Regions from separate parts of the Streptomyces sp. NPDC014991 genome, predicted to be linked through region 1. Evidence: riboswitches for the same ligand, from Rfam matches in the RefSeq annotation. Region 1 holds a riboswitch; each other region holds the start of a gene.
The links. Region 1 has a riboswitch for cobalamin ahead of ACF1BE_RS30890 (cobalamin biosynthesis protein). Riboswitches for the same ligand answer to the same signal wherever they lie in the genome.
Positions count from the first base shown of each region.

Region 2: linked by a shared signal. The riboswitch ahead of ACF1BE_RS09460 (CbtB-domain containing protein) and the one ahead of ACF1BE_RS30890 (cobalamin biosynthesis protein) in region 1 are both predicted to bind cobalamin.
Region 3: linked by a shared signal. The riboswitch ahead of ACF1BE_RS05510 (HoxN/HupN/NixA family nickel/cobalt transporter) and the one ahead of ACF1BE_RS30890 (cobalamin biosynthesis protein) in region 1 are both predicted to bind cobalamin.

Region 1 is NZ_JBIBVY010000027.1:50,598-52,786, forward strand. Features, by position in the region: gene ACF1BE_RS30880 (anion permease) at 1-354, shown strand, start outside; gene ACF1BE_RS30885 (hypothetical protein) at 390-617, shown strand; cobalamin riboswitch at 752-894, shown strand; gene ACF1BE_RS30890 (cobalamin biosynthesis protein) at 995-1,939, shown strand; gene ACF1BE_RS30895 (cobyric acid synthase) at 1,936-2,189, shown strand, end outside.
Region 2 is NZ_JBIBVY010000004.1:203,616-205,804, forward strand. Features, by position in the region: gene ACF1BE_RS09455 (hypothetical protein) at 1-827, shown strand, start outside; cobalamin riboswitch at 990-1,124, shown strand; gene ACF1BE_RS09460 (CbtB-domain containing protein) at 1,163-1,384, shown strand; gene ACF1BE_RS09465 (CbtA family protein) at 1,405-2,169, shown strand.
Region 3 is NZ_JBIBVY010000002.1:331,711-333,899, reverse strand. Features, by position in the region: gene ACF1BE_RS05520 (glycoside hydrolase family 13 protein) at 1-191, opposite strand, end outside; gene ACF1BE_RS05515 (ArsR/SmtB family transcription factor) at 272-622, opposite strand; cobalamin riboswitch at 701-886, shown strand; gene ACF1BE_RS05510 (HoxN/HupN/NixA family nickel/cobalt transporter) at 915-2,000, shown strand; gene ACF1BE_RS05505 (nucleoside hydrolase) at 2,065-2,189, opposite strand, start outside.

The DNA of each region.
Region 1 (2,189 bases):
ACCCGCATGTTCGTCGCCTGGGCGCTCACCCTCCCGGCCGCCGCGCTGGTCGGCGCGGGTGCCGAGTCCGTCACCGACCTCGGTGACTGGGGCACCGCCGCCGTCGCCGTCTTCCTCGTCGCCTCCAGCGCCGCGATCTGGAAGTTCTCCCGCCGCGAGGTCGTGGACCACACGAACGTGGTGCACGAGACCGGCGAGCCGGCCGGTGTGGTCACCACCGCCATCGCCGCCGTCACCCCGCCCCCGGCCGGCCCGGTCGCCATCGACCTGGACCTCACCTTCCCGCGGCAGGCCACCAGCCCGGCCCCGGCCGCCGAGCCCGCTCCCCCGGCAGCCCCGGCCGCCACCGTCTGAGCCCGGTCACCCCGGTTACCGAAGGAAGCATCCCCATGAAGATCGACTGGGCGGCCCTCGGCTCCGTCTTCGGAGTGAGCCTCGTGGCCACCGTGGGCCTGGTGACCCTGTTCACCATCGGCATCGCGGGCCTGAACCGGCGCGAGAAGGCCGTTGCGCAGGGCGGCACCGCCGGCCTCGCCGTCACCGGCGCCTACCTCTGCTTCGCGGCCTGCGCGGCTGCGGTGGCGTACGGCATCCACCTGGTCGTGGCCAAGGCCTGACCCGGACTCCCTCACAGGCTCCCCCGCACCGGTCGTGCGGGGGAGCCTCCGTCATGTCCCCGCCCGGCCCGCACATCCCGCGAGGTGTGGGGATCGGCACACTCTCCCCACGCAGGTCAACGGCAAGTTGACGGCCCTTCCGGGTGCGTGGTGGACTGCCCAGGCCATCTACGGCGGCAGAAGAGGAAGCCGGTGCGAATCCGGCGCGGTCCCGCCACTGTCACCGGGGAGCGATCCCCGGGAGCCAGGAACTCTCGCCGCCGATTCACGTCGAACCAGGGCGCGGACACCCTGAGTGAGGACCTACAGCGACATGCTCGGCTGCCCAGCGAGGACCCGTACCCGGACCGCTCCCCTCCCCACGGCCGGCTGAGCCGATGGGTGCCGATCGCACATACGCGTACGGCGCCGCCGCCGGCCTCCTCGGTGACCTGCTCCTCGGCGATCCGCGCCGCGGGCATCCGGTCGCCGCGTTCGGCCGGGCGGCCGGAGCCGTGGAACGCGCCCTGTGGCACGACCACCGCGGCTGGGGTGCCCTGCACACCGTCGTGTGCGCCGGCGGCGCCGTCGCGCTGGGCGCGTCGGCCGCACGCGCCGCACGCCCCCGTCCCGCCGTCTCCGCCGCGCTGACCGCCGCCGCCACCTGGGCCGTCGTCGGCGGCACCTCGCTCGCCCGCGAGGCGCGCACCGTCGGGCGCGCGCTGGAGGCCGGGGACGTCGACGCCGCCCGGGCCCGGCTGCCCCACCTGTGCGGCCGGGACCCGCAGGCGCTCGACGCCGACGGCATCGCCCGGGCCGTGGTCGAGTCGGTCGCCGAGAACACCTCCGACGCCGTGGTCGGCGCCCTCGTCTGGGGCGCCGTGGCCGGCGTCCCGGGGCTGCTCGGATTCCGGGCGGTCAACACCCTGGACGCGATGGTGGGCCACAGGTCGCCCCGCCACCGGCGCTACGGCTGGGCCTCCGCCCGCCTCGACGACGTCGCCGGCTGGCCCGGGGCCCGGCTCACCGCCGTACTCGCCACCCTCGCCGGACCCGATCCGCGCGGTGCCGCGCGGGCCTGGCGGGCCGACGCCTCCCGGCATCCGAGCCCCAACGCCGGTCCCGTGGAGGCCGCGTTCGCGGGCGCCCTCGGCGTACGGCTGGGCGGAACGCTCTCCTACGGCGGCCGGGTGGAACACCGGCCCGTGCTCAACGGCGGCACCGGACGACCGGTCCGGGTCACCGACATCGACCGGGCCGTACGGCTCTCCCGCCGCGTCGGCCTGCTCGCGCTCGGCACCACGCTCGCCGCGCGCGGCCTGATGAAGGGACGTGGGAAGTGAACGGGGGTCTCCTCGTCGCCGGCACCACCTCCGACGCCGGCAAGAGCGTCGTGACGGCCGGGATCTGCCGCTGGCTGGTCCGCCAGGGCGTGAAGGTGGCGCCGTTCAAGGCGCAGAACATGTCGCTGAACTCGTTCGTCACCCTCGAGGGCGCGGAGATCGGGCGGGCGCAGGCCATGCAGGCGCAGGCCTGCCGGGTCGAGCCCACCGCGCTCATGAACCCCGTACTGCTCAAGCCGGGTGGCGAGCA
Region 2 (2,189 bases), on a different contig from region 1:
TGACCCAGCCGTCCTTCGTGAGCAGACGGCTCATGCCGTCGCTCGCCCATCTCTCCGTCATCGCCCGGGGCAGTGACACGGCCTGGGAGCGGGCACGGCAGGCCTCGTACCGGGCCGGGGCACGCAGAGCGGCCGAACGGCTGTCGCGCGCACAGGCCGCCGGGGACACGACCGCCGAGCTCGAGGCGCTGAAGGAACGCGCGCGGCAGCTGGAGGAGGACGCCAGGTCGTGGGAGGACATGGCCCAGAGCTGTATGGAGGAACGTGACAAGGCGCAGTCCGAGGCCGCCGCGGCCGAGACGCTGCGCCAGGACCGGGACTACTGGAAGAAGCTGTACCTGGACCTGTCGCGGGGCGGGGCCGGGCAGGCGGCCGAGCCGGACGTCTGGCACGGGATCCCGGTCCTGGGCACGGACGCCGTGCCCACCTTCGAGGCTCTCGCCAGGACGTCGGAGGAGCGCATCGTGTTCACGGTGCGGGCGGCGCGCGCGTGGAAGGCCTCCCAGTACCCGTATCCCGAGGAGATGACCGACCAGCTGATCGCCCTCGCGCAGGCCGCGATGGACCTGTACACCAAGCCCGGCAAGCGGCCCAGACTCGACCAGTGGTTCTACGACCACCACGGGCTGAGGTTCGCGAACAGCGACGAGAAGCTCAGCAAGAACAAGGACAAGCGCTACTTCATGTTCGAGCACAAGCGCCGGGACGGGCTGCCGCACATCAAGGTCCGCGACGCCGTGTCGCCCAACGAGGCCGGACGCATCTACTTCGCCCTGGACCCCGAGGGCAAGCGGCTGATCGTGAACCATGTGGGGCTGCACCTGTGACCCGTGCGGCCGGGGCGGCCGTCGAGGGCGTCATCGCCGCAGGCGGGTTCGACGAGGGTGTCGTCGGGGAGGGGGGCGTGCGTCCGAGGGGGCGTACGCCGGGCGCCGCGGGCGCCGGCACCCGGCCGTCCGCCCGCCCGCGGTGCGCTCTTGGCCGGGCGGGCACCACGCGGTACTGTCCGTCCGACATCGACGACGGTCGACGGAAGCCGGTGGGAGTCCGGCACGGTCGCGCCACTGTATGCGAGAGCCTCCGGGTGTTCGTGAGTCAGACCCGTGGCCGTCGTCCTGTGCACCACCGAGATGGGACGCGAACTCCCAGAGGAGGTCCTGCCATGGCGCAGACCGTCGCCCGGCCGACAGCCACCCTCCCCGCCGTACCGGCCAAGCTGCCGCTGAAGGCCATCGCCCCGTGGGCGGTCTTCTTCGGCATCCTCATGCTCGTCCTGCTGTACTTCGTCGGCGCCGAACAGGGCGCCACCTCCGTGCTCGACGGCACGGACGTCCACGAGTGGGTGCACGACGCCCGCCATCTGCTCGGCTTCCCCTGCCACTGACGCGAGGGACGCCCCCACCCATGAACTCCGCGACGGTGAGGAACCTCCTCGTGCGGGGCATGCTCGCCGGCCTGGCCGCCGGCGTGCTCGCCCTGCTCACCGCCTACTTCCTCGGCGAGCCGAGCGTCGACAGCGCGATCGGCTTCGAGGACGCTCACTCCCACACGCACGGGACGGAAGTCGTCCCGCGCTCGGTGCAGTCCACCGCCGGCCTCGCCACCGGCGTCCTCGTCTACGGGGTCGCGTTCGGCGGCATCGTCGCACTCGCCTTCTGCTTCGCGCTCGGCCGCGTCGGCCGTTTCTCCCCGCGGGCGACCGCGCTGCTGCTGTCGGGCTGCGCGCTGCTCGCCGTGTACGTCGTGCCGTTCCTGAAGTACCCGGCCAACCCGCCGTCGGTCGGCGACCCCGGCACCATCGGCGAGCGGACCGGCCTGTACTTCCTGATGATGCTGCTCAGCGTGCTCCTCGCGGTCGCCGCCACCCTCCTGGGCAAGCGACTCGCACCCCGGCTGGGCACCTGGTACGCCACCGTCGCCGCGGTGGCCGCCTTCGTCCTCGTGACCGCCCTGGCCTACGCCTTCCTGCCGGCCGTCAACGAGGTGCCGAAGGACTTCCCGGCCGCCCTGCTGTGGCGGTTCCGTCTCTCCGCGCTGGCCGTCCAGGCCGTCCTGTGGGCCGGTTTCGGCCTGCTCTTCGGCGAGTTCGCCGAACGGCTGCTGCGCCCGGAGCCCGTACCGTCCGGCACCGGGCGGTCGGTCGCCGCGCCGCACCGAACCGCCACCTGACGCGGGAGGGCCCTCCGGAT
Region 3 (2,189 bases), on a different contig from region 1:
AGTTCGGAGGGGTAGAAGGGGCTCAGCCACAGGGCGTCCACGCCCAGCGTCGCCAGGTGGTTCAGGCGCTGGGTGATGCCCCTCAGATCGCCCAGCCCGTCGCCGTCGGCGTCGGCGAAGCTGCGCGGATAGACCTGGTAGATGACGGCCTGCCGCCACCAGTCGGGGTTCCTGGACGAGAGGTCTGCCATGCGGGCTCCCATGGACGGACGACGGTACGGACCCTGTATCTGTCCACATTGCCCGGAAAGGGAACCTTCCTCGAGGCCGGTCAGAGGGCGCAGTGCTCCAAAAGGCCGCGTACCTGCGCGTCCACCACCCGGTAGCGCACCACGCGTCCCTCCTTCTCCCCCGCCACGACCCCGGCCGCCCGCAGCAGCCGCAGCGCCTGGGAGACGGCGGGGTCGTTCATGCCGGTGGCGATCGCGAGGTCGGAGACGGCGAGCGGACCGGTGCGGTGCAGGGCGAGCAGCAGCGCGAGCCGGTTGGGGTCGGCCAGGAGGGAGAAACGGCCGGACCAGGTGCGCAGGTGATCCGCGTCGCCGATGGCGGCGATCGCCTCGCACACCCGGTGACCGTCGATGGTGCGACGGTCGGCTCGGTCGGCAGGCACGAGATGCATGACGCCATCCTCGCAGGCACCGATGTGATCTTGAATACCTGCGCAGGTGCGCAGCTATGCAGAGAACCGCACGCCCCTCTACGGTGGGCGGGCCGTGGTGCTCGGGAAGTCGATGCAAGGTCGACGCGGCCCTCGCCACTGTGATCAGGGAGTTCCCGTTCCGTCCGGCAGCCGCCGGGCCACTGGTCGTACGCGACCGGGAAGGCAGGAACGGCGGACGTGGACCTGTAAGCCAGGAGACCGGCCACGGCAGCTCACGAAGTGATCCACGAGGTGCTGGAGCGTGAACCTGATGACCGACGCCGCGTCTTTCCGCTGGCGACGTGAGGACACCGTCAAGACGGCGGGACTGCTGGCGGTGATAGTCGCCCTGCACGTCGTCGCCTTCGGGATCCTCTTCCTCCTCGTCGCCCCCGAGCACTACCGGGTGGGCACCGACGTCTTCGGCGTCGGGCTCGGCGTCACCGCCTACACCCTCGGCATGCGGCACGCCTTCGACGCCGACCACATCGCCGCCATCGACAACACGACCCGCAAGCTGATGGCCGACGGCAAACGGCCCGTGTCGGTGGGCTTCTGGTTCGCGCTCGGCCACTCCAGCGTCGTCGTCCTGCTGGCGCTGCTGATCGCGGGCGGCACCTCCCTCGCCGGGAAGGTCATGAACGAGGGATCCAGCACCCACCAGGTGCTCGGCGTCCTCGGGACCACCGTCTCCGGCACGTTCCTCTACCTCATCGCGGCCCTGAACCTGGTCGCGCTGGTGGGCATCCTCAAGGTGTTCCGCGCCATGCGCGCCGGGGCGTACGACGAGAAACAGCTGGAACGGCACCTGGACTCACGCGGCTTCATGAACCGGCTCCTCGGCCGGCTCACCAAGTCCGTGTCCCGTCCGGGCCAGATGTACCCGCTCGGCTTCCTCTTCGGCCTCGGCTTCGACACGGCCACCGAGGTCACGCTGATGGTGATGGCCGGCTCCGGCGCGGCGGCCGGCCTGCCCTGGTACGCGGTCCTCTGCCTGCCGCTGCTCTTCGCCGCCGGGATGAGCCTGTTCGACACCCTCGACGGCACGTTCATGAACTTCGCCTACCAGTGGGCGTTCTCCAACCCCGTCCGCAAGGTGTTCTACAACCTCGCCATCACCGGCCTGTCCATCGCCGTCGCCCTCTTCATCGGCACGATCGAGCTGGTCGGCGTCCTGCACGAGAAGTTCGACCTGCACGACGACCTCACCGGCTGGGTCGCCGGCCTCGACCTGGACAACGTCGGCTACCTCATCGTCGGCCTGTTCGTCGTCGTATGGGCGGCGGCGCTGGCGTACTGGCGGTTCGCCAGGGTGGAGGAGCGCTGGTCGGAACGGGTGCCGGCCACCGCCGACTAGGGTCTTTCGTTCGGATCGGGCCGGATCGGGGCCCGCGAGCCCGGCATGATCCGAACGAGAGGGCCTAGCGGCCGACCGTCTCCAGGTACAGCTTCACGTACCGGTCCACGTCGACCTCCAGGGCCACGTCCACCAGGGCGTGTTCGCGGCGGCCCCCGTGGATCTCGGACTCGCCGGGGCGGGGCCGGC